DNA from 4 places in the Neobacillus sp. NPDC097160 genome. Region 1 is predicted to be linked to each of the others. Evidence: riboswitches for the same ligand, from Rfam matches in the RefSeq annotation. Region 1 holds a riboswitch; each other region holds the start of a gene.
The links. Region 1 has a riboswitch for S-adenosylmethionine ahead of ACIQXV_RS18785 (methionine biosynthesis PLP-dependent protein). Riboswitches for the same ligand answer to the same signal wherever they lie in the genome.
Positions count from the first base shown of each region.

Region 2: another riboswitch for S-adenosylmethionine. It lies ahead of mtnK (S-methyl-5-thioribose kinase); the one in region 1 lies ahead of ACIQXV_RS18785 (methionine biosynthesis PLP-dependent protein).
Region 3: another riboswitch for S-adenosylmethionine. It lies ahead of ACIQXV_RS01450 (methionine ABC transporter ATP-binding protein); the one in region 1 lies ahead of ACIQXV_RS18785 (methionine biosynthesis PLP-dependent protein).
Region 4: another riboswitch for S-adenosylmethionine. It lies ahead of metK (methionine adenosyltransferase); the one in region 1 lies ahead of ACIQXV_RS18785 (methionine biosynthesis PLP-dependent protein).

Region 1 is NZ_JBIWDU010000013.1:109,893-113,035, forward strand. It holds gene ACIQXV_RS18775 (CpsD/CapB family tyrosine-protein kinase) at 1-233, opposite strand, end outside; gene ACIQXV_RS18780 (YveK family protein) at 220-954, opposite strand; SAM riboswitch class I at 1,278-1,394, shown strand; gene ACIQXV_RS18785 (methionine biosynthesis PLP-dependent protein) at 1,535-2,647, shown strand; gene metC (cystathionine beta-lyase) at 2,647-3,143, shown strand, end outside.
Region 2 is NZ_JBIWDU010000017.1:94,204-97,346, reverse strand. It holds gene ACIQXV_RS22260 (pyridoxal phosphate-dependent aminotransferase) at 1-595, opposite strand, end outside; gene ACIQXV_RS22255 (carbon-nitrogen family hydrolase) at 714-1,499, shown strand; SAM riboswitch class I at 1,566-1,725, shown strand; gene mtnK (S-methyl-5-thioribose kinase) at 1,826-3,010, shown strand; gene ACIQXV_RS22245 (PAS domain-containing sensor histidine kinase) at 3,108-3,143, opposite strand, start outside.
Region 3 is NZ_JBIWDU010000001.1:335,296-338,438, reverse strand. It holds gene ACIQXV_RS01460 (MetQ/NlpA family ABC transporter substrate-binding protein) at 1-184, opposite strand, end outside; gene ACIQXV_RS01455 (methionine ABC transporter permease) at 202-876, opposite strand; gene ACIQXV_RS01450 (methionine ABC transporter ATP-binding protein) at 866-1,879, opposite strand; SAM riboswitch class I at 1,972-2,077, opposite strand; gene ACIQXV_RS01445 (zinc-binding dehydrogenase) at 2,817-3,143, shown strand, end outside.
Region 4 is NZ_JBIWDU010000023.1:59,080-62,222, forward strand. It holds gene asnB (asparagine synthase (glutamine-hydrolyzing)) at 1-555, opposite strand, end outside; gene metK (methionine adenosyltransferase) at 816-2,015, opposite strand; SAM riboswitch class I at 2,217-2,355, opposite strand; gene pckA (phosphoenolpyruvate carboxykinase (ATP)) at 2,619-3,143, shown strand, end outside.

The sequences.
Region 1 (3,143 bases):
TTTTCTTTTTGCTGGGACATGGAAATAGCTAAATTAGCAGCAGTGGTTGATTTTCCTTCCCCTTTACTAGGAGAAGTGATTAAGAAGGTTCTACTTCTTTTATCAATCATTGCAAATTTAATATTTGCTTGAATCATGCGGTATTGTTCAGAAATAATAGACTCTGGATGGGTATAAGCAACTAATGGCCTTTTTTTTGTCACTGCACTGTCTTTTACTTTACTTATAGCCAATCGTCTCACCCCTTCCTTCTAATCCAATCTGCTTAAAGTTTTTCTTTTTCAAATTCCTTTTATGCATTTTCGGAACTCTTCCCAAAACAGGAAGTCCTAGCATTTCTTCCACTTCACGTTCAGACCTTAAAGAATCATCCAAGGAATCTAACAAAAACACTAAACCAATTCCGATGACTAATCCGGCAATAAAGCCGATTATGATCAACTTATTTTGACTTTGATTTATTGGCCATGGATTTACCTTGGCATCAGATAATATGCGAACATTATCAAAATTCATAATTGTTTTAATTTCCTGTTTAAAAACCCTCGCAGTTTTATTAGCAATATCCGCCGCCCTATTCGGATCTGTATCCGTGACACTAATACTTACAACTTGTGAATTATCAACACTTGAAACAGTAATTTGCCCAGCTAACCCTTCAGCTGACTGAGCTAATCCTAGTTCCTTGACTACTTTATCTAAAATGGTTGAATCTTTAATAATTACCTGCATGGTATTTCTATCTTCCGGATTTGCTCCGATAATAATCCTTGAAGAGGATTGGTATATTGGTGTGTTATTTGAATGACTGTAATAAGTACCTAATCCTGTTGTGATTATGGTTATGACAATAATTAACCAAAGTCTTCTTTTTATTACGAGAAAAAGTTCTTTTAAATCTATGTCCTTGGCTTTTCTTTTCGGCAAATTGTTCATTACATCGATACGATTCATAAAAGCCTCCCAATTATATGCAGTAAATACTACTGTTGATACAACGAATAACGTTTCAAATAAAGAACATTTTCATGCTAAAAAGACTATGGGTCTACTTAAATTAGCGGTCAACTTTCCATTATTTATTAAATACTGCTTTATATCCATAATATTAGTTCTTTATAAAGAACATGTCAATATAACTAGATAAATTTTCTAAAAATAATCTGAATATTAACAATTGCGATGTCGCCACATTTTAAACATATCCGAAAGTTAGAAAAACAAGTTGACACTTCCGCCAAACTGTAGTAAATTTTATAAATAATCTAAATATTAATTTCTTATCAAGAGAGGTTGAGGGAATGGCCCTGCGACGCCTCAGCAACCATCAATGGTTTCACCCATTGAAAAGGTGCTAAGTCCTGCAAATTAGCTGCTAATTTGCAAGATAAGAAGAATGACACTTTGGTCGTGCTTACAAAAGTCTTCTTCTTATAGAAGACTTTTTTTATTTATCTAAAGGCTTTAGCACCTTGTAGCGCTAAAGTAAAACAGAAAACCAATATTTATAGTTTACTAATAAGGAGAGTGCATCATGTACAAAATTGATACGAAACTTGCCCAAATTGGAAATCGCAGTGACACTGCAACAGGAACGGTGAATCCGCCTGTCTATTTTTCAACGGCTTACAGGCACAATGGAATTGGGCAATCAACTGGGTTTGACTATTCACGGACAGGGAATCCAACGCGCCAGCTCCTTGAAAAAACCATTGCTGATTTGGAATGCGGTGACCAGGGATTTGCTTGCAGCTCAGGGATGGCGGCCATTTTTACGATCCTCTCCTTATTCCAGTCGGGTGATGAATGGTTAGTAAGTGAAGATTTATATGGCGGCACTTACCGCTTATTAGAACAAGGCTATAAAAAATGGGGCTTGAAGTGTCAATATGTTAATACGTGTTGTCCGGATGAGGTGGAAAGCAAGATTACACCGCAAACGAAGGCGATCTTTCTCGAGACTCCAACCAATCCCCTTATGCAGGAATCTGATATTGCCGCTATTTCCGCCATTGCCAAGAAACACGGCATATTGCTAATTGTTGACAATACCTTCTATACTCCACTATTACAGCAGCCAATCGCTCTTGGTGCCGACATTGTCATCCATAGCGCGACAAAATACTTAGGCGGTCATAATGACGTTTTAGCTGGGCTGATTGTCGCGAAGGGAAAAGAACTGTGTGAAGCCGTGGCCTTTCATCATAACGGGGCCGGCGGTGTCCTAAGTGCCTTTGACTCTTGGCTGTTAATGCGCGGCATGAAAACCTTGTCGCTTCGCATGAAACAACATGAGAAAAATGCGCAGGAAATCGTGGAATACCTCTCCCGACATGATGCTGTGACGGATGTGCTTTACCCGGGCCGCGGCGGAATGGTTTCTTTCCGGCTAAAAGAAGAATCATGGATTAATCCATTTTTACAAGGCTTACAGCTGATTACGTTTGCGGAAAGTCTGGGTGGAACGGAAAGCTTTATTACGTACCCGGCGACACAGACGCATGCCGATATTCCAGAAGAAATCAGGATTCAATCAGGCGTGGACAATCGCTTATTGCGTTTTTCCGTTGGGATTGAAGATGCACAGGATATAATTTTTGACCTTGAGGGTGCTTTTACCCATCTCAATGAAGGAGTGATTGCATAATGGCACATGAAGAATTTAGCTTTGAAACCAGGCTCCTTCATAATAAGCATAAAGTTGATCCAACAACTGGAGCGGTTAGTGTGCCGATTCAGCATGCATCCACCTTCCACCAGTCTGATTTCGATCAATTTGGGAAGTACGATTATGGCCGCAGTTTAAATCCGACAAGGGAAGCACTTGAAGACGTAATTGCTGAGCTCGAAGGCGGGTTAAAAGGATTTGCCTTTTCATCAGGTATGGCCGCGATTTCAACGGCATTTCTCCTCCTTTCTGCCGGTGATCATATTGTCATTACCGAGGATGTATACGGCGGTACGTTCCGGATGGTGACAGAGGTTCTTTCACGGCTTAGCATTGACCATACGTTTGTCGATATGACCAATATTGATGAAGTGAAACAAGCGATTCAGCATAATACAAAAGCCTTTTATGTGGAAACACCTTCGAATCCATTGATGAAGGTAACCGACATTAAGGCAATCAGCCTTATTGCAAA
Region 2 (3,143 bases), on a different contig from region 1:
CACTTGCCAGCTTTATTGTTTCCGCAAAAAATTCTGAAGTGGCCGTAGCTCCTGTCGGATTGTTTGGATAATTGAGGAACATTAATTTTGCCTTTGAAAGAATATCAGCAGAAAGTTCATTAAAATCCGGCAAAAAATGATTTTGCTCTCTTAATGGCATTGTTACCATTTCCGCGTTTGCCAGTGCGACTCCAGACAAATAATCAGGGTAACCCGGGTCGGGTACGAGAATGGTGTCACCTGGATTTAACAAGCACTGGGGTATTTCTACTAGTCCTGCTTTGCCGCCAAATAAAATGGCTACTTCTTTATCCGGATCAATTGTTACCCCGTATTCTTTAAAATAAAAATCCGCCGCAGCTTGTTTTAAATATCGATGTCCTTGAAACGGAGAATACTTGTGATTCAGAGGATTTGCAGCCGCTTCTTGAAGCTTAGCAACAATATGTGATGGGGTCGGCTGATCAGGGTTACCTTGACCTAAATTAATCACATCATGTCCCTCGGCAATATATTCCCCAACCTTCTTCACAAGCCCTGCAAAAAACTGTTTTGGCAGACTATTTAAAAGTTCTGATGATGGAAATTGCTTCATCTATTTCACCTGCTTTATTAGTTTTCAAAATTCATTTGAAATTCTAGTGATAAATGTTATAACTTTTATATCAGCTTGTAAAGATAAAATTCCGAAATTTCTTAAGAGGTGAAGATTTGTGAAATTAAAAATTACTTGTCTACAAATGGATATCTCCTTTGGTGACCCTTTAAAAAACTATCAATCTGCTGAAAGGTTAATTGAAAAAGCAATGAATGAGCACCCTGATATCATTGTCCTTCCAGAACTGTGGACAACAGGCTATGACTTAACACGACTTGATGAGATTGCCGACAAAGATGCCAAGCAAACGATTGAATTTCTCCAAAATGCGGCAAAGAAATTTCATGTTCATTTTGTAGGAGGCTCTGTGGCAAACCGTGAAGAAAACGGGGTAATGAACACACTGCTTATTGTTACAAAAGATGGCCAGCTTGCTCATCGCTATAGTAAACTACATCTTTTTAAACTAATGGATGAGCATCTCTATCTGCAAGCCGGTGCTGAAAAAGGATTATTTCAGATTGAAGATCAGTCGTTTGCAGGTGTTATTTGTTATGATATCCGTTTTCCTGAGTGGATTCGTGCACATACTTCAGAAGGAGCGGAAGCATTATTCGTTGTTGCCGAATGGCCTTTACTACGCTTGGAGCATTGGCGTGCTCTTTTAATCGCGAGGGCAATTGAAAATCAATGTTATGTGATTGCCTGCAACCGATCTGGTAGCGATCCGAATAATCAATTTGCCGGACATTCGATGGTAATTGATCCTTGGGGAGAAGTGATTGCAGAGGCTGGGGAAAAGGAAGAAATCTTATCCACCGAGATTGATGTGGCGCTAGTAAAGGAAATCCGTAAGAAGATTCCAGTTTTTGAAGATAGAAAACCACGGTTTTATAAATAATTTTCAAAATATATTGACACTATATTTATGAAACTGTTATTATTTTTACCATATTGAATAGCTTTACTCTTATCACGAGCTGGCTGAGGGATTTGGCCCTTTGAAGCCCAGCAACCGACCGGATCTCCATTTTTTTAAATGGGGCGCAGTTAACGCGTGGGGTTATTTTCCCAATATGGCACGGTGCTAATTCCAACAGAAGGATAATCTTTCTGAGAGATAAGAGGTGTGATAGACAATGTCTTCTAGCCTCTTTCAGATGAGAAAGAGGCTTTTTTAGTGCCTTATTGCACTTTTAAAGCCTCCATAACAAGGAGGAATTTATTATGAGTCAACTTAAGCAAACGTCATACGAGCCATTAACTGAACCTGCCGCCATCGAATTGGCATTAAGTCTACCTATTTTCACTGAAAATGCAGAACTATCCTGCAGGGAGATTGGTGATGGTAATTTAAATCTAGTTTTTCATATAGTCGATGTGAAGGGTGGAAAAGGCGTTATCATTAAACAAGCTCTTCCTTATGCCAAAGTCGTTGGCGAAAGCTGGCCGTTAACTTTAAAAAGGGCCAAAATTGAAGCAGATGCCTTAAAGACTTTTGGGCAGCTTGCACCAGATTACGTTCCCAAGGTTTATTTTACAGATGACGTGCTAGCCGTCACTGTAATGGAGGATCTTTCCCATCTTTTAATTGCTAGAACGGGATTTATTAACGGGGAAACATACCCGCTAATCTCTAAACATTTGGGCGAATATCTCGCCAAAACACTATTCTATACGTCAGATTATGGCTTAGGCCCCGCTGCAAAAAAAGCGCAGGTGCAAAAGTTTATCAATCCGGAGCTTTGCAAAATTACCGAGGATTTAATTTTTACTGATCCCTATTTTGATGCGGACACAAACGAATTTGAGGATAGCTTACGGACTGACGTCGAAGCTCTTTGGCAAGACGCGGAACTGAAGTTTCATGTAAATGTGTTGAAAAGAAGCTTTTTAACACAGGCAGAAGTTCTCCTCCACGGTGACCTGCATACCGGAAGCATTTTTGCAGGCAATTCAGATACAAAGGTCATTGATCCAGAGTTCGCTTTCTATGGCCCTGCCGGTTTTGATATTGGCCAAGTATTTGCGAATCTTCTCTTCGAGGTTATTGCGAACGATTCAAAACGTGATCACTTTATTCGTCATATTGAAACAGTATGGAGTGTCTTTAAAGACGAGTTTTCACGTCTCTGGAATACAGAAAATAAAGAGCTTTCTGCTAAAACTGATACATTCTTAGGCTATAATTTATCAAAGTTTTTTGAGGATTCCATTGGATTTGCCGGCTGCGAATTAATCAGAAGAACGATTGGACTCGCACATGTTGCAGATTTAGATAGTATTGAAGATGAACAAATTAGATTAGCAGCCAAACGGACGACATTAGAACTAGGGAAAATCCTAATTAAACAACGAAAAGAAATCACCGACGTCCCCTCTTTCATTGAAAAAGTCCATGGTGTATTGTAATCCCAATAAAAGCAATCCGGATCCATTCGGATTGCTTTTTTATTCAGGTTTAGACTACATAATGAAAAAACACTTCCGGAAAAGGACGAAAGTGTTTTTAAACCATTGGGTTATTGTTGTTATGATTAGTTGG
Region 3 (3,143 bases), on a different contig from region 1:
CCTTTTTCTCTAATCCAGGTACAATTGCCTTCTTTAACATATCACTATACGGACCGGCGGTAGCCCCTAATTTAATATCCTTGGATTTGGCATTTGCCTTATCACTGCTTTCTGAATTGCTGCCGCAAGCTGCTAACGCCCCTACGACTAAAAGTAAAACCATTGCTAAAAACCATTTTTTCATGACATTTTCCTTCTCTCTTATTTTCTTTTATCAACAGATTTGGCTACGAAATCACCAAGAAGCTGAACAAACTGAACTAAATTAATTAATATAACAACAGTCGCAATCATGATGGTATTATCGTAGCGATAGTAACCAAAGCGAATCGCTAAATCACCGATTCCGCCGCCGCCCACTGTCCCCGCCATCGCCGAAAAGCCAATTAAACTAATGAGTGTTAAGGTAATACCGGAAATAATCCCCGATCTTGCTTCAAGGAGGAGGACATCCTTAATGATCATCCATGGAGTAGCACCCGCAGCAATCGCTGCTTCGATGACCCCTTTATCAATCTCTCGTAATGCCGTCTCGACAATTCGGGCAAAGAATGGAATCGATGCCACCGAAAGCGACACGCTCGCGGCAGTTGGCCCTATCGTTGTCCCAACGAGAAAATTGGTTAATGGAATCAATGCTACCAACAAGATAATAAATGGAATCGACCGAATTAAATTGACGATAAAACCCATGCAAACTTGAAGTCCGCGATTTTGCAAAAACAATCCTTTGTCCGTGACATATAAGAGAATTCCCACTGGCAGGCCAATGGCAATGGCAATCACTAAAGAGATGATGATCATATAAATCGTTTGGACAAAAGCTGTATTAATATCAGGAATCAGTTCTAAAAGATGCTGAAAATCAAAGCCCATCGCGTAACACCTCCACTTGCGCTGCCCGGTCTTCGATATACTGAAGCGCCGTGCTTACTTCCTCCTTCTGCCCTTTCAGTTCCATAATAAAGATGCCCAGCGGCAATTCTTGAATATATTCAATCGAACCATGAAGGAAGTTCCCTTTTACGTTAAATTGCTGGAGCATATCGGAAATGACACCCTCACCGGCGACTTTCCCCTTGAAGGTCACTTTTATGATCGGACCCTCACAATTTTTTAAAATGGCTTCCGGAACATCAAAGGACACGACACTTTCAATAAATTCCTTTGTCAGTTCGGCCCGGGGGCTGGCAAACAGGTCATACACCGCGCCCTCCTCAATGACCTTTCCATCCTGCATGATCGCCATGCGGTGGCAAATTTCCTTGACCACATTCATTTCATGGGTAATGAGCACAATGGTGATATCGAGTTCCTTATTGATTTTTTTCAATAGATTCAAGATCGACTTTGTTGTCGTTGGATCCAATGCAGAAGTCGCTTCATCGCATAAGAGCACCTTCGGATTATTGGACAAGGCCCGAGCGATCCCAACCCGTTGTTTTTGTCCCCCGCTCAGCTGTGCAGGGTAAACATCCCGTTTATCCGCAAGCCCGACGGTTGCCAGCAGTTCTTCGACCCGTGCTTTGATTTGGCTTTTTGGATAGTTGGCAGCTTTCAAGGAAAACGCAATATTCTCAAACACTGTTTTTTGGCTGATTAGGTAAAAGTGTTGAAAAATCATCCCAATTTTTAACCGTGCTAAACGCAGCTTCTCCCCTTTTAATTGGGTAAGATCAGTGCCATCCACGGTAATCGCGCCTGAAGTAGGCCGCTCCAACAGATTGATACAGCGCAAGAGCGAACTTTTTCCAGCGCCGGAATAGCCGACAATCCCGTAAATTTCCCCTCTTCGAACGGAGAGCGAAACCTCATCAACACCTTTTACCGTGCCATTTTTCGTTTTATAAACCTTTGTAAGATTCTGAATCTCAATCATATGCTGACCTCTTTTTTTATATCCAATAGTTTTGGAAAAATTAAAATGCCCCTTTCAACTGAAAGAGGCATCGAAATACAAACGGATATTTCGACTTATCTTTCAGAATGAAAGTCATTCTGCAGGAATTGGCACCTTCCCAAAAAGGGGGTTGCCGGACGTCATAGGGCCTTGTCCCTCGGTCGCTCGCGATAAGTGTTTATGAGTTTATTAAGATAGTTTAGATATTACTAATCTATTTTTATTTTGTCAATCATCTGAAAATAGTATTCCACCTTAGTAAAACGCTTCCATTCCTATAAAATCAATCAATAAAGTAGGATTAAAAATATTTTGAAGTAGGGGGACGGTTCTTTCACTTCAAAAACGGCGAATAACGATGAATTACTAAGAAAGCGATGGGAAACATCGCTTACATTGGGAATGTTGTCGTTTTCAATCCAATTGTTTCCGTTTTCAGCAAGATTGTCTAAATACACCATATCCTTGATAATAAAGGTATCAAATCAATAGGAGGAAATAAATATGAAAAAGTTATTAGCAACCATCATTGAAAAAATCGAAAACAACCACGAATACCTTCCCTTTCATCTTGTAGAACCAGTTCGTCCCATCTCAAAAAAATAATGAGCTGGGATGTTTTTTTTTTGCAAAAATAATTCTCCAATTCGTCCTCATGAACCCCTCATATGGACAGTACCACCAATTCCTTTGCTAGTTTTGTCCTCATGAACCCCTCATGCGGACAGTTTCACCCATTCCTTTGCTAGTTTCGTCCTCATGAACCCCTCATGTGGACAGTTTCACCGATTCCTTCACAAGATTCGTCCTCATGAACTTCACATCTTTTCTCAATTTCTTTTAAAATTTCATTTTTCAGATTATGATTATTATATTGAGTATTTTTATAAACGTAATTGGAAAAAGGAGTGATTGGATGAAAGCCATTATTCATGCTGAGAAAACGGGTTTTGATGGATTATCGTGTCGTGAAACAGAAGAACTGCGTCCACAGGCGGGGCAGGTACGCGTACGCCTGAAGACCGCAGGCTTAAACCATCGTGATTTGTTCGTGCTTCAGCGTCATAAACCTACGGAACCACCACTTATTATCGGTTCGGACGGTGCTGGAGTTATAGATGCTGTCGGTGAGGGTGTCGTCGGACTTCAGGCCGGGGATGAAGTCATCATAAATCCAAGCCTTAGGTGGAGAGAAAAAAGTCCGGCACCCCCAGAAGAATTTGACCTTCTTGGCTATCCAGAC
Region 4 (3,143 bases), on a different contig from region 1:
CAAATAGTGCTGCAAGGAATCATAATTTAAAACATCATTTTCTAATGCCAGCAGAATACTCTTTTTCTCAGAAGCAAAGAACGTTCTTTCGCCGTCTTCAAAATAGAAAAACGGTTTGATTCCAAACGGGTCGCGTGCCCCGAAAAGCGTCTGTTCTTGCTTATCCCAAATGGTAAAGGCAAACATCCCACGCAGTTTTTCCACCGCTTTTTCCTTTAAATGACTATAAAGGGCGATAATGACCTCTGTATCGGAGCTCGTCGCAAATGATAAGCCCTCTTTAAGAAGTTCTTCACGTAGCTCAACATAGTTGTAAACCTCACCGTTAAAAATAATCCAGTAGCGTTCATTTTCATACGTTAACGGCTGATGGCCGCTCTCAATATCAATAATACTCAAGCGGCGAAAACCAAATTGAATATGATCATCATAATAAAAGCCATCATCATCCGGTCCGCGATGGGTGATAATATCATTCATATTTTTAAATTCTTGTTTTTGCTTGTCACTATAGTTTTGTGTTTTGTCGTGTACACAACCGATAAAACCACACATTATGTACCTCACCTACTCCATTAAAAATAAAACCTCTCTAATACTACCACTTTTTTTATAAAAAATGCACTGTGAACAATAGGAAATTAAAGTATCTTCAGTTTTCACTTCTTTTGGCCTACTTAAACATTTTATTCCAGTTAACCATTTACTGAACAAGAAAATAGACGAAAAAATAAAAACGGGAGTTACATTAAATATGCAACTCCCACTGCTTTTATTGCCTAGCTGCAGCGCCGAGGCGCTTTCGCTTTTCTATTTTATAAATTTGCTTGCCCGCGTAAAGCCTCTGCTTTATCAGTGCGCTCCCAAGGCAGGTCAACATCTGTACGTCCAAAATGGCCGTATGCAGCTGTTTGCTTGTAGATTGGGCGGCGAAGGTCAAGCATATTAATGATTCCTGCTGGGCGAAGGTCAAAGTTTTCACTTACAAGATCAACTAAAACATCTTCACTTACCTTTCCAGTGCCAAACGTATCAATAGAAATCGAAACTGGGCGTGCCACACCAATGGCATAGGCTAGCTGAACTTCGACTTTGTCAGCAAGGCCAGCTGCAACGATGTTTTTAGCAACATAACGTGCTGCATAGGCAGCAGAACGGTCAACTTTTGTAGGATCCTTACCGGAGAAGGCACCGCCGCCATGGCGAGCATAGCCACCGTACGTATCAACAATAATTTTACGGCCAGTTAAACCGGCATCCCCTTGTGGCCCGCCAATAACGAAACGGCCTGTTGGGTTAATGAAATATTTTGTATTTTCATCAATAAGTTCTTGTGGAACAACCGGATTGATGACATATTCCTTCAAGTTCCGTTGAATTTGCTCTAACCCTACTTCCGGATTATGTTGAGTTGAGATAACGATGGTATCAATGCGAACCGGTTTGTCATTTTCATCATACTCAACGGTTACTTGCGTTTTCCCATCTGGACGAAGGTACTCAAGAACCTTATCTTTACGCACCTCTGTTAATTTGCGAGCAAGCTTGTGTGCTAGTGAAATTGGAAGAGGCATAAGCTCATTGGTTTCATTACAAGCAAAACCAAACATTAAGCCTTGGTCACCTGCTCCAATTGCTTCGATTTCTTCATCTGACATTAATCCTTCACGTGCTTCAAGGGCCTGATCAACACCCATGGCAATGTCAGGACTTTGTTCACCAATGGAAGTTAACACAGCGCAAGTTTCGGAATCAAAGCCATATTTAGCACGATCGTAACCAATACCTTTAACCGTTTCACGAACAATCTTTGGAATATCCACGTAAGTAGAAGTCGTGATTTCGCCGGCAACTAGAACTAATCCGGTTGTTACCGATGTTTCAGCAGCAACACGGGCATTTGCATCCTTTTCTAAAATGGCATCTAAAATGGAATCAGAAATTTGGTCACAGATCTTGTCCGGATGACCTTCAGTTACTGATTCAGAAGTGAACAAACGACGTTTTGTTGACATCTGAATTCCTCCTATCATATGAGATCATCGAGGTTTTATGAAGGTTACAGGAATACTTCTCGAACCTCGTGAATTGATACGGTACTCATTCCCTTAGTATGAAATAAACAAAGGATTTTTATTAGAAACTCTTTTCATAAAAGGACTTATACAAAACAAAAAACCTTACCATAATGAGGAAAGGTTGTTCCGGGCCTTTCACTCTTATCGTTCAAGGCTGAAGCCTTGCGTCAGATTAGCACCTTCGCATTTGAAAAGGACCTGTTAAGCGGTCATTCTTTTCGTATTGCAGGTTGCTGGGTTTCATTGGGCCTGTCCCTCCACCAGCTCGGGATAAGAGAGTATCCGTTCAAATCAGAATGATACGCTAAAATGATGAGTACTGTCAATAAGTTTTTCAAGAAATTTTCAGGGAGTAGAGGAAGGAAGATTTCATTATTTATTCATAATCTAAATTATTGTCATGACTGATTATAAATTATTTGAATAATGTATAAAATGTAACCTAAATTCATTTAATAGTGTAGACTATTTCTCTAAATGTGTTATACTATTTATCAATATTATGATAATAAAAACCAAAATAAAGGAAGGTTTCCGTAAATGAATTCTGTTCATATTCCAAATGAATTAAATCAACTTTTACAAGAAAGTAATGCTCAATTACAATTATCCGTTCCCCAATTAGTCGAAAAAATCTTAACCCGCAATGAAGGAACGTTAACCGCAACGGGAGCCGTTCGCGTCTCTACTGGCAAATATACAGGTCGTTCACCGCAGGATAAATTTATTGTGATGGAAGAGGCAACGAAAGATAAAATTGCTTGGGGACCGACGAATCAGCCAATTTCTGAAGCGGTGTTCACTAGCCTATATTATAAGGTTCTTGAGTACTTAAAACAACAAAATGAAATTTTTGTATTTAAAGGCTTTGCTGGAGCTGATAAAAAATCCCGCTTACCCATCCAGGTGGTCAATGAATATGCGTGGCATAATTTATTCGTACATCAGTTATTCATTCGCCCATCTGAAGATGAGTTACTTTCACATGATGGCGGATTTACGGTTATTTCTGCACCCAATTTTAAAGCCAATCCTGCTGTTGATGGTACGAACTCGGAAACCTTT